Regions from separate parts of the Terrabacter terrae genome, predicted to be linked through region 2. Evidence: predicted binding sites of a transcription regulator. Region 2 holds the regulator's gene; each other region holds the start of a gene.
What was found. The regulator LexA, encoded in region 2, represses DNA repair genes until DNA is damaged. The targets are predictions, from matches to a motif close to TCGAACANNTGTTCGA.

Region 1 (6,977 bases), on a different contig from region 2:
CCGAACGACGCGAAGGCCTTGAGGACCTCCCAGATCTTGTCGGCGACCTCCGGGGCGTAGCCGCGCGCCTTCGCGGCCGGCCGCCACCAGGCCTCGATCCGCTGCTGCCCGTCGGGGGTGCCGAGCGCACGGCGCACCTCGTCGGCCTGGGCCAGCGTGACGCCGGTCGTCTCGGCGACGATCATGAGGACCTGCTCGTGGAAGACGACCACTCCCTCGGTCTCCTCGAGCGCGGGCACGAGTGACGGGTGCAGGTAGGACGGGTCGTCCCAGCCCTGCCGGGCATTGAGGAACGGGATGATCATGTCGCTCTTGACCGGGCCCGGCCGGAAGAGCGAGATGTCGATGATGAGGTCGTCGAAGCTGCGCGGTCCGAACTTGCCGATCAGCTCGCGCTGGCCCGGGCTCTCGATCTGGAAGCAGCCGAGGGTCTTGGTCGAGCGGACCAGCTCGAAGGTGGGCTCGTCGTCGAAGGGGACCTGCGACTCGTCGTCGAGGTCGACGTGCTCGCCGTCGACCCGCTCGACCTCGGCGACGGCGTGAGCCATCGCCGACTGCATGCGGATGCCGAGGACGTCGAGCTTGAGCAGGCCCATCTCCTCGACGTCGTCCTTGTCGAACTGGCTCATCGGGAAGCCGAGCCAGCTCGCCTCGACGGGGGTGCGGTCGAGCAGGACGGAGTCGGAGAGCACCACGCCGCACGGGTGCAGGGCGATGTGCCGGGGCAGGCCGTCGAGGCGCTCGACGATGTCGAACATCAGCTGCAGGCGCGGCACGTCGAGCCCGCTGGCGCGCAGCTCGGGCAGCTCGGCGAGGGCGTTGCGCACGTTGCGCGCGGCGATGTGCGGGAAGGCCTTGGCCATCGCGTCGACCTCGGGCGGTGGCAGCCCGAGCGCGGCGCCGGCGTCACGGATCGCGTGACGCACCCGGTAGGTGTCCATCATCGAGACGCAGGTGACCCGTTCACCACCGAAGTGGTCGAGGATGCGCTCGTAGATCTCGGTGCGGCGGGCCGACTCGACGTCGATGTCGATGTCGGGCAGCTCGGCGCGCAACGGGGAGCAGAAACGCTCCATGAGCAGTCCGTGGCGCATCGGGTCGACCCCGGAGATGCCGAGGAGGTAGTTGACGAGCGACCCCGCCCCGGAGCCTCGGGCCGCGACCCGCACGCGCATCTCGCGGATGAGGTCGCAGACCTGGGCGACGGTGAGGAAGTACGTCGCATAGCCGAGGGTCTCGATGACGCCGAGCTCGTCCTCAAGCCGGTCGCTGACGGCGACGAGCTCGGAGTCGGAGCGTCCCGGGTAGCGGGTCGGGATGGCCTCACGGCACCGGCGCGCGAGGACGCGGTGGGGGTTGGTGCCGGGCCGGAGGCCGAGGACGCCCGGCTCGGGCAGGTGGACCGAGCCGATGCCGAGGTCGGCCCGTGGGTCCTGGACGCACTCGGCGGCGAGGGCCGTGGTGCGGGCGAGCAGCTCGCGCGCCTGCTCGCGCGCGAGCGCCCCGCCGCCGACGAGGCCCGGTCCGGAGACCTGCACGACGTCGAGCGCCAGTGCGTGCATCAGGGGCGTGGGCGACAGGTGTCCGGCAGTGGTGACCCGGTCGAGGTGCCGGGAATCGAGGGCGACGAGCCGGCGAGCGGCGTCGAGGACGTCGACGATGGCGGCGTCCTGTGGGTCGGTGTGGCGCACCGCGGCCGTGATGACGCTCGGCACGCCGACCTCCCGGGCCAGCGCGAGCATGCGCGCGGCCTGGCCGAGGCTGCCGGGCTGGTGCTCCGGGCCGCCGTGGCAGACGACCTCGACGACGACGGCGCCGTGCGGGAGCAGCGCGACCCACCGCTCGAGGGCCGCGCGGGCGCGGTCGCGCCGCTTGGCGAGGACCGCACGCCCGACGTCGGAGTCGGGCCCGAGCAGCACGACGAGGCGAGAGGGCCTGCCGTCCTCGGGGCCCGGTGCCGACCCGGGCGCGGGGTGCGAGCTCGCGTGCTCGGCGAGGAGCCCGGCGGTCGTGACGGGGTTGCCGCGCTCCCCGCGCAGGTGGGTCGCGGTGACGAGCCTGCAGAGCGCCGCCCACCCCTCGCCCGGCGCGAGACCGCCACCACTGCCCCGGGCGAGCACAGTGACACGAGGCAGCCGGGGGTCGACGAGCGCACCACCGCGCACCGGCGTGCGCACAGGGCGCGAGCGTTCGGGCTGCTCGGGCCCGAGAGCGAGGTCGACGCCGAGGACCGGGGCGACGTCGTGCTCCATGCACGCGCGCACGAACTTGACTGCGCCGTAGAGCCCGTCGCGATCGGTCAGGGCGAGGGCCGGCTGCCCGAATGCTGCGGCCCGCTCGACGAGCTCGTGCGGCTTGGCGGTGCCGTAGCGCATGGAGTATCCCGAGGCGACGTGCAGGTGCACGAAGCTCTCTGCGGTGGTGGTGGCGTAGGTGGGGGTCATGCCGTGGTCACGCCCCGTTGGCCCGGCTCCTCGAGACGGGCGTGATCGACTGCGGCAGGGGGACGGTCAGCGGGACGCCGAGAAGGTCCTGGACGATCTCGAGGAACATCTCGGCCTGTCGCAGCAGGTCGTCGGACTCACGGGCGCTGACGTGGTCGCCGCGGTCGATGGCCGAGCGGTGCGCGGAGCAGGCCGCGAAGAAGGCGGCCCACTCCCCCAGCTCGGGGGCGACACCGGGCAGGACCTGCCAGACGCTCCGAGGGCGGGCTCTCGGGGTCGGGACGGTGCGGGCCGCCACCAGGGCAGCGGCCGCCCGGAGCGCCCCGAGGTGGGCGCCGCGGTAGCGCTCGGAGGCGTCACTGGTGCGGCAGGCAGCCTCGAGCGTGGTGCGGGCCCGCTCGAGCAGGTCGAGCACGGGGACCGAGATCGGACGCATGGTCGATGGACGCGAGATGGGCGGGCGCAGGTGTGCTGTGGTCACGGTGCTTCCTCTTCTCCGGACGTTGGGTGCGGTCAGTCGGCGACCCGCACGAGCGACCACCGGTCGCCTCGCGCGGACTCGTCGTGGGCGAGGTCGTAGACCCCGGGCGCGAACGACCACCCCGGGCTGGCCTCGACCCGCCAGAGATGCTGCTCGCTGGCCGCGGCGACGAGCGTCTCGCCGGGACGGACCTGTGCCTCGTCGGCCTGGAGCGCGTCGTGCCACCAAGCACGGCGCTCGCGCCACTGGGCGAGGACGCGGCGCACGACGTAGAGCCGGCCACGCCAGATGAAGGCCTCCGGCGACGGTCCGCAGGCCCCTCCCTCGAAGGGGTCACCCACATCCGGCGAGCCCGACGAGCCCGACGAGCCCGACGAGCCCGACGAGCCCGCAGCGCCGACCATCGAGTCGACGCGCTGGGTCACCCCATGCTGCTGACGCTCCCGCAGTCTCACCTGCACGGAGTCACTGAACCTACGCACCACGACACGTCTCCCTCGGACACGTCGAGGCCGACATCACGACCCAGACCACCCGCGCCCCACACGAGCAGCCCGACACCAACCGACGACTGAACTGACTACCTGACATTCGAACACCTGTTCGATACTCAAAGCGTAACCCCTGCCGCCGACAGCGTGTCGAGATCGGCCCACCGGCACCCGCCCTGTGATCTGAGTAGCGGTGCTCAGGCCCGTGCTCCGCACCCCGGGCACAGTGGGCGTCGCGGGTTCGGTCCGCGAACGGAGGGGTGCAGGGGTCCCGTCCGCTCGCGGATCGGGCCCGTTCTCACGTGCCGGGGGTGCTACCCCGTCGCGTCGTCCCGGGTATTGCAAAGAACGTCAGGCTCGTTGAAACCCTGCTCGCCCCTCCGAGGCGGCCGCAGGTTGCACCGGCGCTCCCGCGACGGCGCGTGACCGAAGGAGTGTCCGTGGGAGCCGAGCTCATCCCCCTGGCCTTCACCACCGGCTGGGGCAGCGGGATCAACGCGTACGCGGTCGTGCTCGTCCTCGGGCTCGCCGACCGGATCTTCGGCCTCGGCCAGATCCCCGACGCCCTGGCGCGCACCGACGTGCTGGTCGGCGCAGGCATCCTCTTCGCCGTCGAGATGCTCGCCGACAAGATTCCCTACGTCGACTCGCTCTGGGACTCCGTCCACACCGTGGTGAGACCAGCCGTGGGGGCGACCATCGGCTACCTCATCGGCCATGAGACGGCCAGCCTCGATGCCGCCATCGGCGCGGCCACCGGTGGCGTCACGGCGCTGGTCTCGCACGGGATCAAGGCCGGCCTGCGAGCCGCCGTCAACACCTCGCCGGAGCCGGCGAGCAACGTCGTCGTCAGCACCACCGAGGACGTCACCGTCACCGGGATCACGGCGCTCGCCATCGCCCACCCGTGGTGGGCTGCCTCCATCGCCCTCGTCCTCCTCGCGGCCGGCGCCTTCCTCGTCTACAAGCTGGCCGCGCGCATCCGCCGCTACAAGCGCCGCTACGACGCGTGGGGCGAGCGCGTCGGCATCGCGGCTCCCAGGGCCAGACGGCGCCGGCCCTCGCCCGGGTCGGCCCCACCTCGCCCACGGACGCAGGTGGAGACGCAGGTGAAGACGCGGGCCGACCGCTCCGCCCGGCCCTTCGACCAGGAGGTCTGAGCCACCGGCCCATGGCCGCTCACAGGCTGCACGCCGGTCCCACAGGGGTCGCCCACGTCCACGAGGGGCCGGCCACAGCAGGGCCTCCCACGGTGGGTGCAGCTGGCACGAGGCCAGCCCATCGAAGGAATGGACCGCATGAAGAACAAGACGATCGCGCTCGCGGGTGCCGGCATCGTGGCCGTCTCGGCGCTCGCGCTCGGCGGGGCAGCGCTCGCCCCGCGCAGACGAGACCGGGACCGCCACCACGAGCGCCGACGCCAGCACCGACTCCAGCACCGACTCCAGCACCGACACCGACACCGACACCGACACCGACACCGACACCGACACCGACACGGGCTCCTACAAGCAGGACGCCCCGTACGGCAGCGGCAGCGGCGACAGCGAGGACCACCTGAACGGCAAAGGGCCCGATGGAGCGGGCAGCCAAGGAGCACACGAAGACCGCGGTGACAGCGATGACAACGACGGCGACGGCGACGGCACGCACGGGACGAAGGGCGGGCAGGACCAGCAGGGCGAGCAGGGCGAAGCCCCCGCCTCCCCCGGCGGCACGACCACCACGACGCCGTCGAGCACCTGAACCCGAGCACACCGACCCCGAGCCACACCGAGCCACACCGAGCCACACCGAGCCACACCGAGACGGGCGGCCGGCCCCGCTCCTGGCGCTGGCCGGCCACCCGGTGCGGTCCCCGGCACACGGCGGCCTGCAGGCGGGAAACGACGTGGCGGCGGCCGGTGCACGTCGGGGACGATGCAGTGGTGACAGCCAGCCCGTGGCCCATGCGAGTCGGCCCGCTCCACCTGCGTGAGGCGGCCGGTGCCGACGTCGAGCGCATGCTCGCCTTCCGCAACGACCCCTCGGTGAACCGCTTCATGCTGCGCACCCACGTCGACCCGGCGGCCTTCCGGGCGGAGTGGTCGGCGATCGGCGCCCGCGAGACGGACTTCTCCTGCGTGGCCGAGGTGGACGGAACGGTCGCCGCCATCGGCTTCCTCGACGTCGTGGACGGGATGGGACAGCCCGGGATGCCCCGGCGCACCGAGGCCGTCATCGGCTACATCGTGGACCCGCAGCTCACCGGCCGCGGCGTGGCGAGCGCGCTCGCCCGCGGACTGCTGGCCGCCGCCTTCGGCCAACTCGGCCTCCGGCGCGTCACGGCCGGGTGCTTCGCCGACAACCTGGCGTCGGCTCGCGTGCTCGAGAAGGCCGGGATGCGGCGCGAGCAGCACGGGGTCGAGGACTCGTGGCACGCCGAGCTCGGGTGGGTCGACGGCTACCAGTACGCGATGCTCGACCGGGAGTGGCGGGCACAGCAGCCTGCCGGCGTGCGCCGGCAGGCCTAGGCCCGTCAGAGGTTGCCGAAGACCTCGAGGGTGGCCGAGGAGCGGTTCATCGTGATGAAGTGGATGCCCGGTGCCCCCTCGTCGAGCAGCCGGCGTGACGACTCGGTGGCGATGGCCATGCCCTCGGCCCGCACCGCCACCGCGTCGTCGCCATGGCGCTCGAGCCGGTCGGTCACGGCGGTCGGCATCGGCTGGCCCGCGAGCTGCGCCATGCGCACGACCTGCCGGGCGTTGGTGATCGGCATGATGGCCGGCACCACCGGGAGCCGGGAGCCGCGGCGTGCGAGCTCGTCGCGCAGCCGCAGGTAGTTGTCGACGTCGAACACCATCTGGGAGATCGCGAACTCGGCGCCCGCCTTCTCCTTGCGGATCAGCGTGTCGGCGTCCTCGCCGACGCCGCGCGACTCGGGGTGGCCGTCAGGGAACGCCGCGACACCGACCGTGAAGCGCCCGAGGCTGCGGACGAGCGTGACCAGCTCGTCGGCGTGGTCGAGCCCCTCGGGGTGGGGGACCCACGGCTGGCCGAGCCCGCCCCGGGGGTCCCCGCGCAGGGCCAGGATGTTGCGGACGCCCGCGGCGGCATACGAACCGACGATCCCGCGCAGCTCGGCGACGGAGTGGCCGACGCACGTCAGGTGCGCCATCGGCGTCAGCGACGTCTCCTCGAGGACCCGTCGCGTCAGGCGCACGGTGCGGTCGCGGGTGCTCCCGCCGGCGCCGTAGGTGATCGACACGAAGCTCGGCGAAAGCTTCTCGAGGCGCCGGATGGCGTCCCACAGCTGCGCCTCGGCGGCGTCGTCCTTGGGCGGGAAGAACTCGAAGCTGAAGGTCGGGGTGTCGGCCTCGATCATCGCCGGGATGGATCGCGTGAAGCGCTCCGCTCGCGCCATCGAGGATGCCGTGCCGTATGCCATGTCGACCACCCTAGGCGGGGCCCCGTCCTCGGCGTGCGGCCTGCTCACGTGTCGGCCGCGGCGCCCCGTAGGCTGACCACGATTCCCGCGACTCGATGGAGGACCCCGTGCAGACCCCCACCGACCTTGACGTC
Region 2 (6,977 bases):
TCACGATCCCGGGTTCCGTGCTCATGGCGGCGATGGACGCCGCGATGGCTGCGTCGACGGCGTTGCCGCCCTCTGCTGCGGCCTCGAGGCCTGCGGCCAGGGCCGTCGAGCTCGGCGTGGCCAGGGCGACCCGGGTCATGAGGTCGTGCGACCGGTCGAGTGGTACTCCGGGTTCGGCACGAAGCCCAGTGCGGTCGAGACCCGGTTGGTGAGGTTGAACATGCCGACCACCTGCACGAGCTCGACCAGCTGGCGGTCGTCGAGGCCCACCGCGCGCAGCGCCTCGAGGTCCGACTCGGTGACCTCGGCCGGGTGCAGGGTGAGCTTCTCGGCGTAGGAGGCCATGGCGTACTCACGCTCCGGCAGGCCCGCTTGGCGCCAGTTGGAGGCGACGAGGTCAGCGGTCACGGCGTCGCCGGTGTACTCGCGCAGGGCGGCGCCGTGGCTGACCTCGCAGTACGTGCACCGGTTGACGCTGCTGACGACGACGGCCACCAGCTCGCGGTCCGCGTTGCTCAGGTGCCCTTCCTTGTTGACGAGGAGGTTGAAGTAGCCCCACCACGCCAGGAACTGGTCGCCGTTGAGCGCTTGTGCCTTGAAGACGTTGGGCACGAAGCCGAAGGCCTCGTGTGCCTTGTCCCAGAGCCGGCTCACGCCCTCGGGCACCTCGTCTCGTTCGGGCACGGGCAGGTAGGAGATGCGTTGACGGTCACCCATGAGCCCACCGTATGCCGGGTGGCAGTCGTCCGCCCCTGGGCGGCGCGCCGGGACGGCCGGGCCTCAGGCGTTCGCGCCCGCGAGCCTGGCCGGCGAGACCCGGGGGTCGGCGCCGGCCGCCTCGCACAAGGCGTCGAGCGCCGCAGCCACCGCCGGAACGCGCTGGAGGTCCGGGGTGGTGACGGCGAGGATCTGGCGCCGAGAGGCGGGGGAGAGGGGCAAGGTCGCGACCTCGTCGTGCTTGGCGGCGTTGAGGATGAGGTCGGGCACGAGGGCCACCCCGAGACCGGCGGTGACGAGGCCGAGCTGGGCGACGTAGTCCTCGGTCTCGAAGGCGACGTTGGGGCGGAAGCCGGCGCCGTCGGCGAGGGAGAGCAGGTGGCCGCGGCAGCGGGGACAGCCGGCGATCCACTCCTCGTCGGCGAAGTCGGTCAGGGTGGCCGCCTCGTCACGGGCGTGGGGGTGCGTGCCGGGGACGACGAGTCGGACCTCGTCGTCCATGAGGCGCCGGGTCACGAGGAGCGAGAGGTCCTCCTCGAGCTCGCCCAGCTCGGCGCCCTCGTAGGCGAAGGCGACGGCCACGTCGCAGTCGCCATTGCGCAGTGCTGCCAGCGACTCGGGCGGCTCGGCCTCGGTGAACGTGACCGTGATGTCGGGGTGGCGCGCCTTGAGGATCGCGAGCGTGCGAGGCACGAGCGTCGCCGACGAGCTGGGAAAGGCCTGCAGTCGGACTCGGCCCGCGCGGAGCCCGGCGATCGCGGTGATCTCCTCCTCGGCGGCGTCGAGGGCCGCGAGGACGCCGACGGCGTGGCGGGCAAGCACCTGCCCGGCCTCGGTGAGGCGCACCTGCCGGCCGTAGCGCTCGACGAGCACCGTGCCGGTGCGCTGCTCGAGGCGGCGCACCATCTGCGAGATGGCCGGCTGGGTGAAGCCGAGGGCGTTGGCGGCGCTGGTGAAGCTTCCCTCGTCGGCAATGGCCTTCATGACCCGCAGGCCGGCAGCATCGATCATGGAAGAAGCATAACCGACCGTTATGGTGTTCGGGGGATCTCGGGCGTCCGGCACGGGCCGCCGCGCGACGTAGGCTTGCGACGTGCAGCAGCCGAACGGCATACCCCCACAATCCTCCACGACCACACGGCTCTCCACGTCGCGCACCCTGCCGCTCGAGACGCACGACCTCGGCAGCTTCGACGACCTCGTCGACCTCGTCAGCGGCGGTGGTGTCGTCGTGCTCTCGGGCGCCGGCCTGTCGACGGAGTCCGGCATCCCCGACTACCGGGGACCGGACGGGACGCGCCGGGTGGAGCCGATGACCTACGGCGAGTTCGCCGGCTCGGGGGAGGCCCGACGGCGGTACTGGGCCCGCAGCTACATCGGCTGGCAGCGCTTCAACGCGGCCCAGCCCAACGAGGGACACCGCGTGGTGACCGACCTGCAACGGGCCGGTTACGTCGGGCCGATCATCACGCAGAACGTCGATGGGCTGCACCAGGCGTCCGGAGCGGTCGATGTCGTCGAGCTGCACGGCTCGCTGGACCGGGCGGTGTGCCTGACCTGCGGCGAGTACACGTCTCGGACCGGTCTGCACGAGCGCATGACCGAGGCGAACCCGGGGTTCATGGACCGGTTCGCCGAGGCCGCCGCGACCGTGGGCTCCCAGTGGGGCGAGCAGGTGCGACCCGATGGTGACATCGTCCTCGCCGACGCCCTCGTCGAGACCTTCCACGCGCCGCGGTGCCTCGTGTGCGGCCGCGACACGGTCAAGCCGGACGTGGTGTTCTTCGGCGAGTCGGTGCCCAAGGCCCTGGTGGAGCAGTGCTTCTCACTCGTGGAGGGCGCGGGGGCGGTCCTGGTGCTCGGCTCCTCGCTGTCGGTCATGAGCGGCTACCGGTTCGTCCGGCGGGCGCACCAGCGTGAGGTCCCCGTGGCGATCGTGACGCGGTCGGCGACTCGCGGTGACAGCGAGGCCAGCTTGCGTCTGCATGCGCCGCTCGGGATCACCCTGACGAAGCTGCGCAGCGCGCTCGGTCACTGACGGGTCACCGAACCCGTCACCGAGCCGGTCGCCTCACCTCACGACGGGACCGGGGGCCCGGGCCTCCGGGCCCGAGGTGTCCCGCAGGTCCCACAGCTCCTTGGTCTGCACCCCCCAGTACGTGCCGAAGAGGATGATGACGATGACCTCGGCGACCAGCACGAGGTGCCCGAATCCGGTGAGACCGGCTGCGGTGACCACGGCGACGAGGAGCGCCAAGGCGAGGGCCACCGCCAGTGCGATGTAGACCTTCTTGTAGACGGTGCCGCGACTGCCGTCACGGCCCAGGTGTCTCTCCTCGGCGCCGAGGGCGCTCAGCACCATGACGGCGATGACGCCGGCCACCATGGTGCCGGCCGCGATGCCGTGGCTCAGGGCGATGAACCGGTCGCGCAGGACGAGGAACAGGGTGAGCTCGGCCAGCACGACCGTCCCGCAGACGACGCTCACGACGATGGAGCGCACGCTGCGCGGTCGCGGCGGCGCTCCCGCCCTGCCGACCCGCCCGAGCCAGGCGACGACTGCCGCGGAGACGACGGCGACCACGAGCAGTGACCACACGTTGTTGCGCACGGCTGCCGCGATCTCCGGGGCCGTCTGGGTGTATGCGTTGGGCCCGCACCGGTCGTCGGGCGCGGTGGGGACCAGGGCGACGACGAAGGCCATCAGGCCGGAGAAGTTGAGGAGCACGTCCTCCTCCGGGGAGTGTCCCTTGTAGGCGATGAGGTTGGCACCGAGCGCGCAGAGCGCGCCGACGAAGACGCCACGGGCAGGTGTGTAGTAGTAGGCGCTGATCGATCCGAGCCAGCAGGAGTGCCCGGTCTCCCACCACCACTGGTAGCCGACCGACAACAGGAGCATGAGCAGCAGCGCGATCATCGCGCCCCGCAGGTAGCGGTAGGTGAGGACGACGTCTGGGGTGCGCTCCTGCGCCATCGGGGTCATCGGGGTCATCGGGGTCATCGGGGTCATCGGGGTCATCGGGGTCATCGGGGTGAGTGTCCGCCTTCGTCCCGCTCGTGTTCGCCTCGGTCCGCCGGGGGTTCGTTCAGATGCGGCGCAGGACCGCGGTGACCTTGCCGAGGATCGTGGCGTGGTCGCCGTCGATGGGGGAGAAGCTGGGGTTGTGCGGCATCAGCCACACGTGGCCGTCCTTGCGCTTGAACGTCTTGACGGTGGCCTCGTTGTCGAGCATGGCGGCCACGACGTCACCGTTGTCGGCGTGCTGCTGCTGGCGCACCACGACCCAGTCACCGTCGCAGATGGCGGCCTCGACCATGGAGTCGCCGTTGACCTTGAGCAGGAACAGCTCGCCCTCACCGACGAGCTGCCGCGGCAGCGGGAAGACGTCTTCGACGACCTGCTCTGCGGTGATCGGCACCCCCGCCGCGATCTGGCCGAGCACCGGCACGTAGGAGGCCTCGGGCCGTGCGTCGCCCGAGTCGGTCTCGGTGTCGTACTGGTCACCGCGGGGGCGGATCGGCTCGACGGAGCCGCCGCGGTAGCCGAGCTCCTCTGCCTTCGCGTCGGGGGAGACGACCTCGAGGGCGCGCGGACGGTTGGGGTCGCGGCGCAGGTACCCCTTGGCGACGAGCGCGTTGAGCTGGTGGGAGACGCTGGAGGGACTCGCCAGGCCGACGGCGTCGCCGATCTCGCGCATGCTCGGCGGGTAGCCGCGACGGTCGACGGAGTTGCGGATGACCTCGAGCACGCGCCGCTGGCGGACGGTCAGGCCGTCGCCGGTCTCGCGGTCGGGAAGCTCGGTCACGCCCATGGTGTCCCCTTCGTCGGCTCGTCAGGCCGCGCGTGACGCCGGCGTGGAGCGGCCAGTGTCAGTGGTGGCTGGTGAGGTCTGTGGTGTGAGGAAAGACTACGAGGTTCGAACACAGTTGCCAAACACCTGTTCGAGGCGTGTCTCGACTTCGTCGAACAGACGTGCTACAACTCGTACACACGTTCTATCGAACACATGTTCGTCACATCTGGAGCAAGGGGAGGTCACCATGAGCGCAATCGTCCTCGAGGCCGTTCGCGAGCCGCAGGCGGAGCGGACCGGGGGGCAGTCGTCCACGCCGCGGCCGCACCTCGTCCTCGTGCCCACCGGGCGTGACGCGGCCCGGGGGAGTCGTGCAGCGCACCACTCGTCGCCACGGTCCCCGATGCGGCTGACCAGGTTCGGGCGTCTCGTGCGCACGATTCTCGTCGCGAGCGTCGTCGCGCTGCTCGGCGTGGGCCTGGCGGGCCAGCTGGCATCCGCCACCGGCGACCCGCACACGGTCACGGTGCAGTCCGGCCAGACCCTCTCCGGCATCGCGGCCCGCGAGCTGCCCGAGCTCACCGTCCCCGACGGCGTCGTGCAGCTCCAGGTCGCCAACAGCCTGAGCACCTCCCAGGTCCACGCCGGGCAGCAGCTGGTCATCCCCGCGCACTGACCCACAGCGCCCTCGTCCCACGAGCCCGTGCCCGCGCCACTGTGCCTGATGCACCCGGCTCTCCGATCGGCCGCGTTGGCTCCACCTCCAGCGGCTGGCGGTAGCGGCGCTTCGACCCCGCCGCATCCGCCCCCGAACGCCGTATCCCGCTCAGGGATGCGGCGTTTCGGGTTGCCGCCGTCTTCGAGGCCATGTCCTCGGGGTGGTCCATGCTGTGGGCCGGGACCGGCGCGCCCGCTCAGCCCTGCCGGTCGCCTGATCCAGTACTTCCCGAAGCGCCTCCTGCAGCGCCTCCCGACGTGCCCTCTGCGGTCACTCCGGCAGAGCCGGCGTCGGTCTTTTCGACAGGGACCTCGAACCACACGCTGCAGCCCGGGCCTTCGACCGTGCCGATCCCGATGGCGCCGCCGTGAGCCTCGATGATTCGCCTGACGGTGGCGAGTCCGATGCCGTTGCCAGGGACCGAGGTCTCGACCCGGTTGAACAGGCCGAAGACCTTCTCCCGGTCCGCCTCCGCGATACCGATGCCGTTGTCCTGCACGGTGAGGCGCCAGCTGCCCGGGTGTTGCACGGCCGAGATGGTCACTCGTGGAGCAGTGTCGGGACGTGCGTACTTCACGGCGTTGGAGACCAGGTTGAGGAGCACGGAGTAGAGCTGTTGCCGGTCCACGCACAGGACGGGCAGCCGGTCGGAGGTCACCGTCGCACCGCTCGCGCGCAGGGCCGGTTCGAGGTCCTCGAGCACGGAGGTCAGGACCTCGTTGACGTCGGTCCGGCTGCGCCGCAGCTCGGCGCCCACGCGCGCATAGGCGAGGATCTCCTCGATCATGCCCGCCATCCGGCCAGCGGCCCGGTGGGCCGTGGAGACAAGGCGCTGGGCCCACTCGTCGGCCCGCACCGAGTCCTCCTGGCCGAGCAGCTCGGTGCTGGCCATGATCGCGGTCAACGGCGTGCGCAGGTCGTGGCTCACCTGCCCGGCGAACACCGAGAGCGCCTCGTTGGATCGGCGCAGCTCCTCCTGCGCCCGCGTCAGGGCCTCCAGCGAGTCCTGCAGCCGGCGGGTGCGCAGCCGCAGCTCCAGGACGTCCACCACCCGTTCGGCGACAGCGGCCAGCGACTCCTCCTGGGCTGCGTCCAGGTGGCGCGGGGTGGAGTCGAAGACGCACAGCCGGCCGATGATGATGCCGTCCGGAGTGGTGAGCGGGGCCGATGCGTAGAAGCGGACGTCGCCGAGGGGACCCGTGACGAATGGGTTGTGCCGGAAGCGGGCGTCGAGGCTGGCGTCCGGCACGACGACCCGGTCGGCGTTCTCGAGCACTGCCGCACACATCGAGTCCTCGCGCGCGCAGATGGAGGGGTCGAAGCCCGTCGTCGCGATCTGCTGCTGGTGCGTGGCCGTGATGAGGTTGATCGCTGCCCGAGGCACGTCGCAGACCTGTGCCGCGATGTCGACCAGGGCCTGCAGCTCACGCTGCGGGGCGTTGCCCAGCACGTCGTACTCGAGCAGCGCCTCCTCGCGCCGCCGGGTGGCGGGCGACGGCGGCGCCTCTGGTGTCCGGATTGTCACGCAGGGAAGCCTCCGACATCGGGGCCCTGCGTGCAAGGACCTGCGCTGTGGAAGCCGGGGCCGCGTCGCGTCATCAGGGTGCACATGAGCGGTTGTGCGGTTGGGAGCACCCCCAGATCTTGGGGTCACACTGCCCCGACACGCCGCCCTGCGCCGGTCGGCGTGGCTGTTTGTGCAGGTCAGCGACCTGCCACGCCGGACATCTTCGCAACTGCTTGCGATC
Region 3 (6,977 bases), on a different contig from region 2:
AGGTCTTCGATGCGCTCGGGCTCAGCTTCTTCGCCGTCACCGGTGCCACCAAGGCGCTCGACGCCGGGCTGGGCCCCGTCCAGGCGGTGATCCTGGGCGCAGTCACCGGCGTGGGAGGCGGGACGATCCGGGACGTGCTCATCGGCCGTGTGCCGACCGTCCTGACCAGCGGGCTGTATGCCATCCCTGCCCTCGTCGGCGCCCTGGTCACCGTCGGGGCCGCGGAACTCGGTCTGCGTGGCTGGCCGGCCGCGGTGATTGCGGTCGTGGCCTGCTTCGTCATCCGCATGGTCGGCGTCCGTTTCGACCTCAACGCGCCCGCCCCGCCCGGAGCTCCTCGGCCCTGAACGAGGGCTTCGCCTCCATCTCGGTGCCCCTCTCCGAGTGGCCAAACCGACGCAGGCGCACAGGCGGCGAGGAGCAGCGAACTCAGCCGGGGTGTCACCAGAGCGCTGCCGACGCGCCGGACGTGCCGGTGGCCCCGCCGGTGGCCGGCGGGGCGTGGGGCGGGGCAGTCAGGTGTGCCAGGTCACGCCGGTCGCGGTGACGATGGCGGTGAGGTCTCGGTCGTGGACCTCGGTGTGGTGCCTCTGGCACAGCAGGCGCCGTTGGCGACGCCGGTGCGGCCACCCTGGCACCAGTGGATGACGTGGTGGGCGTCGCACCAGGTGGCGGGCGTGGTGCAGCCGGGGTAGCTGCAGCCCTTGTCGCGGGCGATGAGGGCCAGGCGCTGGCTGCGGGTGAAGAGGCGGCGGCTGCGGCCGACGTCGAGCGGCTCGCTGTCGCCGCCGAGGACCACGGGGATGATCTCGGCGTCGCAGGCCATCCGGCGCACGGCGCCGGGGGAGAGGACGTCGCCGGTCAAGGTGGTGCCGCTGCCCTGACCGCTGCCTCTGCTCATGCGACTGCCGGTGCTCATACGACTGACGGTGCTCTGACCGCTGCCGCTGCCGCTGCCGCTGCTCATACGACTGCCGCTGCCCCAGCGGCTGGAGCTGCCGCTGCCGCTCTCGTGGAAGTCGTCGACGAGGGTGTCGTAGTCGATGAGGACGACGACCTTGGCCCTGTCGGTGGTCGGGACGCCGTCGGCGGAGGCGACCCCGCGCTGCACGATGGCCAGCAGGGCATCCATCCGCCGCCGGGCGGAAGTGCGGTCGTCGTGGGTGATGATGCCGCCGTGCTCGTCGGTGACCGGAGCCGGGGCGGAGAGCGCGTCGATGGCGGCCTTGAGGATGGCGGCCGCTTCGGGGTCGAGGGTGCCGCGCATCCCGACCATGCCGGCGGGGTTGGGTTGGCTTAACCAGAGGCCGCGGGCCTCGCGTCGGCCGCGGTCGAGCCGGTCCTCGTCACGCGGTGGCCGGATCTGCTCGGTGTGGTGCCGCACGAGCCGGGCCAGCTCCTCTGGCCGGAGCTGCGGGGCCTGCGCGGTCAGGTCACCGAGCGCCGTCTCAAGGTCATCGGTATCGGCGACCGGCCGGGCGCGGGTGTCGAAGTCGATGATCTGGGCGGCGTTGCCGACAGTGACCTGCTGGGTGGCGACGAGCAGCCGCAGCCGGGCCCAGCGGGCCACGGTCAGGGCGGTGCCGACGGTCACGAAGGCCCTGGCCTGCCCGGCGGTCAACGAGGGGTCATGGCTTCGCAACCAGTCGGTGCGCGACAGCCCCTCGGGCGTCTCGACGCCACGGGACACCAGTTCCGACACGATGGTCACGAGGGTGACCTCGTGGGTGCGGCGCTGTTGCGCCACCCGGTCGGCGGCCACCACGAGGTCCGCGGCGCCGTGGGTGGTCAGGCCCAACCCGGCCATGGCGTCGAGGGTGATCGCGTCGACCGCGGCACGCTGGCTCCCGACGCCTGCGTCGTGTCCGGCACGAACCTCCGCCCGCCGGCTGACCGACTCGATCCAGGCGGGGTCGTCGATCATCTCCTCGTAAGCCGCCTCGTCCAGCCATGGCAGGTTGTCCAGGTCGAGCGACTCGATGTCCTCGGGGGCCAGGTCGGACCACGGCCCGCTTGGCGGTGCCATCGGCCGCGACACGGGCGCCACCGGCCTGGCCGTCGCACCGGCCCGCGCGAACCGACCACCTCCCTTGGGTGGCCGACCAGCCTCGGACCGCTCGCGCGGCTCAGTCAGCGCCGGCCGTTCGGCGCGCACCGGTCGTGGTGCCGACTCGGCCTGCTCGCCTCCCGCGGTGAACGCCGACCCGGCGGTGGGAGGCGACTGCTGGGACGAAGGAGACGGCATACGCCCCGCGGAGCGCTCCCAGAACCCTGCCTCGGCGACACCACCCGCGGCACGCTGGCGCGCCTCGAGGTCGGTCAGCCGGCTCCGAAGGAGCTCGAGCATCGATGGTTCGGGGGCCATGAGTCGAACATACGTTCGACCACTGACAGTGGGTGGGCAGTGGGCAGAGAGCCCGGACTGTCCGAAGTGCTGGTGCGTGGCTGCGCGGCGGGCTGGGTATGGCGTCAGCAGTCGAGACACGAGAAAGGAGTGGCCGGTGACCGACAACCAGGATCCCAGGGCTGGCGGAGAGGCTCAGCAGTCGAGCGAGTCGTCCGTTCGGCGCCAGCCCCTGGCAGGCACGCCGGAGGAGCAGGAGCCCGAGCAGGACGCGGTCCAGGACGCCCCCCATGCACCGGGAGACGGGGACCAGGACGCGCTGGAGGCCCAGGCGGCCGACGACTTCTACCACGACCGCCCTGCTGCGACCTCCGCTCGTGTCTTCGACGCCGAGGGCAACTCCGGCGGCTGACTGTCCGCCCGGCCCGACGCCGCACGGCACGGTGGGGCCGGCAGGCGGTTCGGACAAACGGGTACGTCTGGGGCAAGGAACAGGTTTCCCAGCAGACAACGAGAGGAGCTCGCCATGAGCTCAGCAGCAGGACCCACCGGCCGCGGACGATCCGCCGAGGAGGACTTGCCCCGCTCCCGCCGGGGGGACGACACGCTCTCCCGCAGGGAGGGCGAGACGCTCGGAGACGGCCGCCGGGACGAGACCCTCGTCGCCGAGACCGTGCCCGCGGACCGGTCCGAGCGGCGTGCCCGCGAGGACGCCGTCCTCGACCAGCGCGACGCCTTCGGTGGCGTCAAGGTCGGCTCCGCCTTCTTCGGCTGGCTGACCGCCACCGGCATGGCGGTGCTGCTGACCGCGCTCGTGGCCGCCGCCGGCACCGCCGTCGGTGTCGCGACGTCGACGAACGTCGACCAGGCCGCCGGCGACGCGAGCCGGAACCCCCAGAGCGTCGGGCTCGTCGGCGGCATCCTCCTGCTGGTCATCCTCTTCGTGGCGTACTACTGCGGCGGCTACGTGGCCGGCCGGATGGCGCGCTTCGACGGCGCGAAGCAGGGACTGGCGGTGTGGCTGTGGGCCGTGGTCATCGCGCTCGTCGTGGCGGGACTGGCGGCAGTCGCCGGCAGCAAGTACGACGTGCTGAGCCAGCTCAACAGCTTCCCGCGCATCCCCGTCGACGGGGGCACCCTGAGCAAGGGTGGCATCATCGCCCTCGTCGTCGTCGCCGTGGCGAGCCTGCTCGGCGCCCTCCTCGGCGGCCGGGCCGGGATGCACTACCACCGCAAGGTCGACCGCGCGGGCCTCGACGTCTGACCGCGCGCACGCCGCCCACACGGCTGCTCGATCACCCAGACGGCCCGATCACCCAACGGCTCGATCACCCAACGGCTCGGTTGCCGTGTCCCGCTCCTCCCGGGACGGCATGCCGAGCCGCTGGCGTTCTCTCGACGGCACGCCCGCCCGAGCGCGTCCCGCGAGAGCTCGCTGGCCAGAGCCGGCCGGCCGTGCCGGTCTCTACGGGCTCAGGGGGGAGGACGGCTCCTGGATCACACCGGTCACGTTCGATCCGTGGAGGGGTGCCAGGCAGCGCCGGGACGACGCGCCCTCGGAGTGGTGCGAGACGATGCCCGTGTCACGGGTCGACGATGAGCGCCTGGGGGGCGGCGGACTTCATCCGGGTGTTGAGCCATCTGAGCTGGCGTGCCGTCTCGGCGTTCGAGGAGTTGGCGACCTCGAGCAGGTCCTTGTCGCGCAGCCCCTGGGCTCCCTGGGCGACCACCGTCCAGGTCGTCTGCACGAGGCTGCCGAGCACGTGCAGGTCCTGCAGGTCGCGCAGCAGGCCCACCGGACCGCTGCGGACCTCGGCGAGTCCCGAGGCGTGCAGCCGCTCGGGCTCCTCGAGGCTCTCGTCCTCGCCGTAGCGCTCGATGATGGGCGCCAGCTGCTCGCGGTGCTTGTCGCTCCACCCGGCGAGGGTCTGGCAGGTGTGGAAGACGTCTGCCTCGGCCGCATGGCCCTGCGCGACGGCGCGGAACGAGTCAGCGAGGGTCTTCTCGCTGTGGTCGGCCAAGCCGATGTAGGTGCTGAGGTGCGGCATCAGGACCTCCCGGTGACGATGTCGGCGGCTGCGTCCTTGAGGCCCTCGACCGCGGCCTTGACGCGGGACGGGTGGGCGCCGGCCGCGTGCTGGCTCGGGTCGAGGTTGTAGGTCGGGGTCTCGTCGAGCACCCGGCTGCTGGTCGGGTCACCTCCAGCCGTGGCCGGTAGCTGGCCTCGTGCCGGCCTGGAGGCGGTGTTGGTGGGGGCGGGGGCCGGCCCGTCGCCGTCGCGCACCTTGGTGACCCGGCACGCGGCCGTCTTGAAGTACGGCTGCTTCGACACGGGGTCCCAGATCGTCATCGTCAGCTCGTTGGCGAGGCGGTGCTCCGCATCGCTCGCCAGCCCTGAGGGGTCCCAGTGGCCGTAGTGGAACGGCGCGAAGACCGCACCCTCCATGACCTGGCCGACCCGGGCGCGGACCTCGATGGCCCCGCGAGGGGACTCCACGCATACCCAGTCGCCCTCGGCGATGCCGAGGCGCTCGGCGTCGGGCACCGACAGCTCCACCCACGCGTCCGGTGCGGCGTCGTGGAGCGAGCGCGCCCGCCCTGTCTTCGTGCGCGTGTGGAAGTGGTAGACGGTCCGCCCCGTCGTGTAGAGCAGCGGGAACTCGTCCGAGGGCTCCTCGTGGGCGGGCACGTATGGAGCGCCCTTGAGGAACGCACGTCCGCCGGGCGCCTTGGCCCGGTGCTCCTCCTCGGTGACGGTGCCGCCTGTCGCGAGGTCGTGGCCGTACGTCTCGCAGTAGTCGGTGTCCGTGGGGAAGACGGCGTCGCCGTAGAGGCGGTCCGTCCCGTCGGGGTGCTCCTCGTTGACCGGCCAGGGTATGCCGGTGGGACCCCTCAGCAAGCCGTAGCTGAGTCCCGTGTAGTCGACCGGGCGGCCCGCCGTCACGGCGCGCCACGCGTCGAAGACCTCCTCGGGCGTTCGCCAGGTGATGAGCGGCGCGCCGTCCTTGTCGGTGAAGCCCATCCGGTCGGCGTACATGAGGAAGATGTCGAGGTCGCTGCGGGCCTCGCCCGGCGGGTCGACCGCCTTGTCCGACAGGTGCACCGTGCGGTTGACGTTGGTGAAGGTCCCCGTCTTCTCGCCCCAGCCCGCTGCGGGCAGGACGACGTCGGCGAGCTCGGCCGTCTCGGTGAGGAAGAGGTCCTGCACGACGACGAAGCACTGGTCGCCCGAGAGGATCTTGCGGATGCGAGCCGACTCGGGCATCGAGACCGCGGGGTTGGTCGCGGAGATCCAGAGGAGCTCGATGGATCCGGTCTCGGCGTAGCGGAAGATCTGCATCGCGTGCGTGGGCGGTGCCCAGTGGGGGATCGTCATCGGGTCGACGTTCCACGCGTCTGCGAGCTGTTGGACGTGCTTCACGTTGTCCCAGTTGCGGAAGCCCGGCAGGTCCCCGTCGGCCCCGCACTCCCGGTTGTTCTGGGCCGTCGGCTGGCCGTTCATCTGCAGGACGCCGGCGCCGGGGCGGCCGATCATGCCGCGCAGCAGGTGCAGGTTGTGCACGGCGACGGCCGACGCCGTGGCCTGGTGCGACTGGTAGAAGCCCTGCAGGACCGTGGAGAGCACGCCGGTGCTCGCGCCGAAGATCCGGGCTGCACGCCGCACGTCGTCGGGCTCGACCCCGCAGATGTCGGCGACGTGCTCGGGGGTGTAGGGCTCCACCGTGGACCGCAGGTCGTCGACGCCCAGGGTGTGGGCGCCGACCCACTCCTCGTCCACCCAGCCGTTCGCGAAGAGCTCGCGGGTCAGGCCGTTCATCAGCGCGAGGTTCGTGCCGACCCGGGGCGCCAGGTGCACACCGCCGGTGCGCTCGGCCTCGTCGGCGACCAGGGTGCGGCGGGGGTCGACGCAGACCACCTTCGGTGGGTCCTCGCCGCGCGTGCGGTCGAGGATCCGGGCCCACAGCACCGTCTGCGTCTCGGCCATGTTGTGCCCGAAGAGGAAGATCGCGTCGCAGTGCTCGATGTCGGTGTAGGAGCCGGGCTGGCCGTCGGCGCCGAAGGACTCCTTGAAGGCGGCGGCGGCCGTGGCGGTGCACAGCCGGGTGTTGCCGTCCATGTGGGGGGTTCCGAGCCCGGCCTTGCCGATGACGGCCAGGGCGTAGTACTCCTCGATGAAGAGCTGCCCGGTGGTGTAGAAGCCGTGGGACAGGGGGCCCTTGCGCTCGAGAAGGTCCTTGGAGCGCTCCACGATCCGACCCATGGCCGTCTCCCAGTCGGTCTCCACGAGCCGGCCGCCCTCGCGGACCAGGGGGCGGGTGAGGCGGTCGGGCGAGCTCGCCCACGCGGTGCTGCCGTAGAGTCCCTTGGGTCCGAGGCGTCCGTGGTTGACCACGTCGGTCGCACGCCCGCGGACGCCGACCATGCGGCCGTCCTTGACGGCGATGTCGCAGCCACAGCCGTTGCTGCAGAGGAGGCATGCGGACTGCACCCAGGAGTCCACATCGGACTCACCAAGCCCCGGCTCGAGGTGCAGGTCCACCCGGGCCGGCCACGTGGTGCCGCGTGGGTGCGGGGTGCCCTCGCCGTAGATGTCCGAGATCCTGCCACTCACAGTTGCTCCTTCGTCCCGGCG
Region 4 (6,977 bases), on a different contig from region 2:
ACGGCAGTCGCCTCCCGCCACCGGTCCGACGAGCCGGAACGGGCCGACGAAACGCCGTCCGTTCCCGCAACGCGCTCATGGTCTGCCAGCGCGCGTGAGCGGCCGAGCACGTCTCACGATCCGGGCCGGCAGTCCCGAGCGGTGGACGCGGACGAAGCCACCGGCATACGGTGGCGGGGTGCGAGCGGTGAGCCTCCTCCTTCTCTGCCGCGACGAGGCCTGATCCCGGCCCTCCTCGTCGCGGAGTTTCCCGTGTCCGGCCGGACACCGAGCGAGACGCAGACGAAGAGAGTGCAGCGATGATCCACCCCCAGCAGACGTCGGGAATGCCGTTCCGCAAGTACGTCCCGTTCCACGAGCAGATCCCGTTCGACCTGCCCGACCGCACCTGGCCGACCAAGCGCATCGACAAGGCGCCGCGCTGGTGCGCCGTCGACCTGCGCGACGGCAACCAGGCGCTCATCGACCCGATGAACTCGGAGCGGAAGCTGCGGATGTTCCAGCTGCTCGTGAAGCTGGGCTACAAGGAGATCGAGATCGGGTTCCCGTCGGCGAGCCAGACCGACTTCGACTTCTGCCGCGAGCTCATCGAAGGTGGTCACATCCCGGACGACGTGACGATCCAGGTGCTGACGCAATGCCGCGACCACCTCATCGAGCGGACCTTCGACGCGATCCGCGGGGCGAAGGAGGCGATCGTCCACTTCTACAACTCCACCTCGATCCTGCAGCGCCGCGTCGTCTTCGGCCTCGACCAGGACGGCATCGTCGACATCGCGGTGCAGGGTGCGCGGCTGATCAAGAAGCTCGAGGAGACGATCCCCGACACGACGATCTACTACGAGTACTCGCCGGAGTCCTACACCGGCACCGAGCTCGACTTCGCGGTGCGCATCTGCAACGCCGTCATCGACGTGATCGACCCGAGCCCCGACCACAAGATGATCGTCAACCTGCCGGCCACGGTCGAGATGATCACCCCGAACGTCTACGCCGACTCGATCGAGTGGATGGTCCGCCACCTCGACCGCCGCGACTCGCTCGTCGTGAGCCTGCACCCCCACAACGACCGCGGCACCGGCGTGGCCGCCGCCGAGCTCGGCTACCTCGCCGGCGCCGACCGCATCGAGGGCTGCCTCTTCGGCAACGGCGAGCGCACCGGCAACGTCGACCTCGTCACGCTCGGCATGAACCTCTTCAGCCAGGGCGTCGACCCGCAGATCGACTTCAGCGACATCGACGAGATCCGGCGCACGGTGGAGTACTGCAACCAGCTGCCGGTCGGTGAGCGCCACCCCTACGGCGGCGACCTCGTCTTCACGGCCTTCAGCGGCTCGCACCAGGACGCCATCAAGAAGGGCTTCGAGGCGATGGAGGTCGAGGCCAAGGAGAAGGGCACCAGCGTCGACGACCTCGTCTGGGGCGTTCCCTACCTGCCGGTCGACCCGCACGACCTCGGCCGGTCCTACGAGGCGGTCGTACGCGTCAACAGCCAGTCCGGCAAGGGCGGCGTCTCGTACATCATGAAGTCCGAGCACCAGATGGACCTGCCGCGGCGGCTGCAGATCGAGTTCTCCGGCGTCGTGCAGCGGGGCGTCGACCAGGACGGTGGCGAGGTCGCTCCCGCCGAGCTGTGGGCCAGGTTCCAGGACGAGTACCTCCCCGACCCCGCCAATCCGTGGGGTCGGTTCGAGCTGGTCAACGTCGTCACCGACTCGACGGTCGACGGGGCCTCGACCATCGAGGCGACCATCACCGACCACGGCGAGCCGATCACCATCACCGGCCGGGGCAACGGCCCGATCGCGGCGTTCCTCGACGCCTTCATGACGATCGACGGGGCCCCGGACATGCGGGTTCTCGACTACGCCGAGCACGCGCTGTCGGCAGGTGGCGACGCGCGCGCCGCGGCCTACGTGGAGTGCGCCATCGGGCCGCGGGTGCTGTGGGGCGTCGGAGTGGACTCCTCCATCGTCACGGCCTCGCTGAAGGCCGTGGTGTCGGCGTGCAACCGTGCCTTCCGCGACCGCACCGCCGAGGAGGCCGCGGCCGCGGGTGCAGCGGGCTGAGGTAGCCTCACGCCCCATGGAGTCCCCGGTCGGTCGAGCACTCCTTCGACTGACCGGGGCCTCGCTCGTGCTGGTGGCGCTCGTCGGGCTCATCGCGCCACGAGCGGTCAACGTCACGCACCGCTGGCAGGTCGTCCTGCCGGTCACCCTGGGCCTCGTCCTGTCGGCCCTCCTCGTCCGGCTCCCGGCGTGGGCCAAGACCCGCTGGACGCCCGTCGTCGTGTCGCTCGCCGGCGGCGTCGTGGCGACGTTCGTCGGGTTGATGACGCGCTACCACTACGGGTGGGACGCCCGCGTCGTCATGGACATGGCGCGGGCCGTGCAGGCCGGCCGTGCGCTCGGCGCGGCCGACTACGACTATCTCTCGATGTACCCGAACAACCTGCCCCTGCTGGCCATCGACCGCCTGGGTGCGGCCGTGTCAGGCACCTTCTCGCTCGCGCCCGACGCCGTCCTCGTCCCGGTCAACGGCATCTGCGTCGCGGTGACGTTGTATGCCGTCCACCTCCTCGTCGCCCGGGCCGCCGGCCGTGGGCCCTCCCTCGTCGCGCAGCTCGTGACACTGGTCCTGGTCGGCACGAGCCCGTGGCTCGCTGTCCCCTACACCGACTTCTACGCGATGCCCTTCGTGGTCGGGGGAGTGGCCCTGGCCGTCAAGGCGCTGGCGCCGGGCCGGCGCTCCCGCCGAGTGCTGCTGTGGCTGCTGGCCGTGGTCGCGGTGTCCGTCGCCTACGCCATCAAGACGACGCCGGTCGTCATCGCCATCGCCGCGGTGCTGACGGCGGTCCTCGCGATCTTCGACCACGACCTCGCTGCGGGACGGCGCGCCGGTGTCGTCGCCGCGTGCGCCGTCTCCTCGCTGGCCTTCGTCGCGCTGGGGCTGGGCCTGTCCAGCGCCGCAACCGTCGCCAGCGGGGTCGACGCCTCCCGCATCGACGCGTCGACCTCGCCGCCGCTGCTCTGGTGGGTCGCCCTCGGCGCCGACGAGCAGCGCGCGCCCGGTGGGATCGTCAACTACGGCGCCTACTCGCGCGAGATGGTCGACGCCGTGGCCGGGCGCAGCCAGGACGAGACGAAGGCGTATGCCGCCGGCTTCCTCGCCGACCGTTGGGCCGAGCGCGGCCTCGGGGGAACGCTCGCGTTCTACGGCGACAAGGCCGCGTGGAACTGGGGCGACGGCATGTTCTGGGCCTGGGGAGAGGGGCCGGACTCCCTGCCCGGCGCGCTCGCGCCGGCGACCGGGCTGACGGGACTGGTGCACGAGGTCAACGGGTTCCACGGGTCGGCCTATCCGCTGCGCGCCGACCTGACCCAGGCGCTGTGGCTGGCCGTGCTGCTCGTGGCGGGTGCGGGGCTGCTGCGCGCCCCGTACCGTCGCGAGACCGTCCTGCTCGCCGTGTCGGTCCTCGGCATCGCGGCGTTCACCGTGGTGCTCCAGGGCCGGTCACGCTACCTCTTCGCGTTCGTCCCGCTCGTCGTGGCGCTCGCAGCGGTGGCGCACGGGTCCCTGCCACGGCTGGGGGGCCGCCGAGGTCGGGTCAGTCGATCGAGTCGGTGAGGACCGCGTCCACCGCGGCGAGAGCGGCCGCGTCGCCCTCCCGGGTGATCGCGCCCTCGGCGGGTCGGTTCCACAGCCAGCAGTCGAGGTCGGCGGCGGAGCCGCAGATCTCGGCGGCTGCCGCCGCGTCGGGTCCGTCGCTGACCAGGAGGCGTTGCACGTCGACCGGCCGGCCGTCGAAGGTGCCGGTCACCCGCACCGGCGTCACCGTCCACGAGTGCATCGCATCGACGGTCGCGATCGTGACCGGCGGCGCGCTGCTCGTGTGCGTCAGCCCGGGCTCCGGCTCGTAGCCGCGCATGATGCGGAGCACCTCGTCGACGCCGTCGGCCGCGAGCCGGCAGTCAATGGGCGTGCGGTCACCAACGGTGAGCTCGGCATCGAGGCGGTGGACCAGCGCCTCGTGGGCCTGGCGGCGCCGGATGTAGCCGGCCGTCTTGTCGTCGGCCCACATCCACAGCGGGGTCTCGGGAGCCAGGCCGTCCAGCATCCGCTGCAGCCGTTCGCTGGCGCGGTCGAAGAAGCCGAGCAGTCCCGCACGGTCACCCGGCCGCGCCTCCCGCGAGGCGTTCAGGGCGTCCAGGGCCGCCGGGTCGGTGAGCCGGCGCTCGGCGATCTCGCCCCAGAACCACTGCACCTCCCCGAGGTGCCACAGCAGGTCGTCGGCGTCCCAGTCGGGCCACGTCGGCGCGCGCACGTCGCCTGGCGCGGTGGTCAGCACCTCGCGGAAGCGCACCGAGTCGGCCGCCAGGTGGTCGAGGAAGGGCAGGGAACCACCGGAGGGGCGGGACGGCATACGGGGTCTCCTTCAGCGAACGCCGGCGACACGGAACTGGACCGAGATGCGCGGGCCCATCGGCTCGGAGGTCTTGGGAACCGCGTGGTCCCACGTCCGCTGGCAGGACCCGCCCATCACGACGAGGTCACCATGTCCGAGGGGGTAGCGCAAGGTCTTCTGCGTCGTGCCGGGGATGGGGCCGCCGTCGCGCGGTCGCAGGGTGAGGGTGCGCGCGGACCCGAGCGACAGGATGGCGACCATGGTGTCGGTGTCGCGCGAACGCCCGATGCGATCGCCGTGCCACGCCACGCTGTCACGGCCGTCGCGGTAGAGGCAGAGCCCGGCCGTGACGAACGGCTCGCCCAGCTCGGCCGCGTAGTGACGGCTCAGCGCCTCGCGCGCCTCGACGAGGATGGGGTGGGGCAGGCGCTCCTCCGCGGCGTAGAACCTGGTGAGCCGGGGGACGTCGACGACGGAGTCGTACATCTGGCGGCGCTCGGCGTGCCAGGGCACCTCGTGCAGCAGCGTGCTGAACAGCTCGTCGCCCGCGGCGAGCCAGCCGGGTCGCACGTCGACCCACGCACCGCGCGTCAGCCTGTGGCGGGTCAGCCCCGTGCCGACGTCGCGCAGGGTCATGGCGTCGGTGAGATCGAGCAGCGAACCCTGGAGAGAGAGGTCCATGCCTCCACGATAACCCATGTCTCGAACGGGTGTTCGACTCCGGTGCGGATCGTCGCGACGGCGCAGCGGCGCCACGGCGCGTGCGGTCCCACCGGCCCCGGCGCGCGGTGGAGAATGGACCCATGCCCCTCTACCGTGACGAGGCGATCGTCCTGCGCACCCACAAGCTGGGCGAGGCCGACCGCATCATCACGATGCTCACGCGGACCCGCGGTCGGGTCCGTGCCGTGGCCAAGGGCGTGCGGCGCACGAAGTCCCGGTTCGGCTCGCGCCTCGAGCCGGGCATGGTCGTCGACGTCCAGTGCTACGAGGGGCGCAACCTCGACACCGTGACGCAGGTCGAGACGCTCGCCCCCTACGGCGACGCGATCGCCCGCGACTACACGGCCTACACGTGTGCGACCTCGATGCTGGAGACGGCCTTGCAGCTCACCGAGGAGCACGAGCCGCAGACCCAGCAGTACCTCCTGCTCGCCGGGGCGCTGCGCTCGCTGGCCGAGCGCGCCCACGACCCGGGACTCGTCCTCGACGCGTACCTGCTGCGCTCGCTCGCCGTGGCGGGCTGGGCACCGAGCTTCGTCGACTGCGCGAAGTGCGGCGCGCCGGGTCCCCACCGGGCGTTCAACGTGCAGGCCGGCGGCGCGGTGTGCTCCGTATGCCGTCCGCCCGGCTCGAGCGCCCCCGCCCCCGAGACCTTCACGCTGCTCGCGTCCCTGCTGACCGGCGACTGGGACGTCGCCGACGCGAGCGAAGACCGGCACCGTCGCCAGGGCAACGGGCTCGTGTCGGCGTTCCTCCAGTGGCACATCGAGCGCGGGCTTCGGTCGCTGCGCCTCGTCGAGCGTGCCTGAGCGCCGGCGGGCTACAAACGAGCTGTGCCCCAAGTGAAGCCGACCCCGACCGACCGGAGAGCCGTGTACGCCAAGCCCTTCCCGCACCCGACCGGTGCGACCGCGCCCGTCATCCCGGCCGACGTGCTGCCCAGGCACGTCGCCATCGTCATGGACGGCAACGGCCGCTGGGCCAACGCGCGCGGCCTGCCCCGGACGAAGGGGCACGAGGCGGGGGAGGCGTCACTGCTCGACGTCGTCGCCGGCGCGATCGAGGTGGGCGTCACGCACCTGTCGGCATACGCCTTCTCCACGGAGAACTGGCGGCGCTCGCCCGAGGAGGTGCGTTTCCTCATGGGCTTCAACCGTGACGTCATCCGCCGGCGCCGGGACCAGCTGCACGAGTGGGGAGTTCGCATGCGCTGGGTCGGGCGTGCGCCCCGCCTGTGGCGTTCGGTCATCAAGGAGCTCGAGGTCGCCCAGGAGCTGACCCAGCACAACACCGGGCTCACGCTCTACTTCTGCGTCAACTACGGCGGCCGCGCCGAGATCGCCGATGCCGTCCAGCGGATCGCCCACGACGTCAAGGACGGGCGCCTGCGCCCCGGCTCGGTCGACGAGAAGACGATCATGCGCTACCTCGACGAGCCGACGATGCCGGACGTCGACCTCTTCGTCCGCAGCTCCGGTGAGCAGCGCACGAGCAACTTCCTGCTGTGGCAGTCGGCCTACGCGGAGATGGTGTTCCAGAACAGGCTTTGGCCCGACTACGACCGGCGCGACCTGTGGTCGGCGATCGAGGAGTACGTGGCCCGCGACCGCCGTTACGGTGGCGCCGTCGACACGCCCACCAAGGCTTGACCCAAGGCTTGACGCCGGGGTCGGTGTCGGGTCAGCGGTCGACGATGGTCACCTCGTACTGGCTCGCCTTGGGCGGGAACCCGGTGTCGAACTTGGCGTTGACGACGGCCAGGTGGTCACCGAAGCGCGCGACGGTGGTGGGCACCTCGAACTTCGGGCTCGTGATCGTCTCGAGGAGACGACCGGACGACAGGCCTTCC

Region 1: the regulator LexA is predicted to act here: its motif matches at 3,517-3,532, upstream of ABD194_RS17075 (DUF6504 family protein).
Region 3: the regulator LexA is predicted to act here: its motif matches at 2,369-2,384, upstream of ABD194_RS11755 (HNH endonuclease signature motif containing protein).
Region 4: the regulator LexA is predicted to act here: its motif matches at 5,108-5,123, upstream of ABD194_RS15345 (alpha-ketoglutarate-dependent dioxygenase AlkB).

Annotation. Positions count from the first base shown of each region.
Region 1 is NZ_BAAANB010000021.1:1,462,340-1,469,316, reverse strand. Features, by position in the region: gene ABD194_RS17085 (DNA polymerase III subunit alpha) at 1-2,444, opposite strand, end outside; gene ABD194_RS17080 (SAV_6107 family HEPN domain-containing protein) at 2,452-2,925, opposite strand; gene ABD194_RS17075 (DUF6504 family protein) at 2,958-3,350, opposite strand; gene ABD194_RS17070 (DUF4126 domain-containing protein) at 3,857-4,576, shown strand; gene ABD194_RS17065 (hypothetical protein) at 4,743-5,162, shown strand; gene ABD194_RS17060 (GNAT family N-acetyltransferase) at 5,366-5,929, shown strand; gene ABD194_RS17055 (methylenetetrahydrofolate reductase) at 5,935-6,843, opposite strand; gene ABD194_RS17050 (polyprenyl synthetase family protein) at 6,939-6,977, shown strand, end outside.
Region 2 is NZ_BAAANB010000003.1:152,923-159,899, reverse strand. Features, by position in the region: gene ABD194_RS06085 (gamma-glutamyltransferase) at 1-139, opposite strand, end outside; gene ABD194_RS06080 (peroxidase-related enzyme) at 136-717, opposite strand; gene ABD194_RS06075 (LysR substrate-binding domain-containing protein) at 781-1,728, opposite strand; gene ABD194_RS06070 (Sir2 family NAD-dependent protein deacetylase) at 1,811-2,755, shown strand; gene ABD194_RS06065 (hypothetical protein) at 2,789-3,745, opposite strand; gene lexA (transcriptional repressor LexA) at 3,804-4,529, opposite strand; gene ABD194_RS06055 (LysM peptidoglycan-binding domain-containing protein) at 4,759-5,187, shown strand; gene ABD194_RS06050 (sensor histidine kinase) at 5,426-6,754, opposite strand.
Region 3 is NZ_BAAANB010000021.1:361,188-368,164, forward strand. Features, by position in the region: gene ABD194_RS11750 (trimeric intracellular cation channel family protein) at 1-347, shown strand, start outside; gene ABD194_RS11755 (HNH endonuclease signature motif containing protein) at 530-2,365, opposite strand; gene ABD194_RS11760 (hypothetical protein) at 2,502-2,756, shown strand; gene ABD194_RS11765 (hypothetical protein) at 2,871-3,608, shown strand; gene ABD194_RS11770 (hypothetical protein) at 3,928-4,392, opposite strand; gene ABD194_RS11775 (molybdopterin oxidoreductase family protein) at 4,392-6,956, opposite strand.
Region 4 is NZ_BAAANB010000021.1:1,128,577-1,135,553, forward strand. Features, by position in the region: gene era (GTPase Era) at 1-1, shown strand, start outside; gene leuA (2-isopropylmalate synthase) at 300-2,069, shown strand; gene ABD194_RS15335 (glycosyltransferase family protein) at 2,086-3,627, shown strand; gene ABD194_RS15340 (maleylpyruvate isomerase family mycothiol-dependent enzyme) at 3,608-4,423, opposite strand; gene ABD194_RS15345 (alpha-ketoglutarate-dependent dioxygenase AlkB) at 4,436-5,086, opposite strand; gene recO (DNA repair protein RecO) at 5,209-5,937, shown strand; gene ABD194_RS15355 (isoprenyl transferase) at 6,001-6,777, shown strand; gene ABD194_RS15360 (SMP-30/gluconolactonase/LRE family protein) at 6,809-6,977, opposite strand, start outside.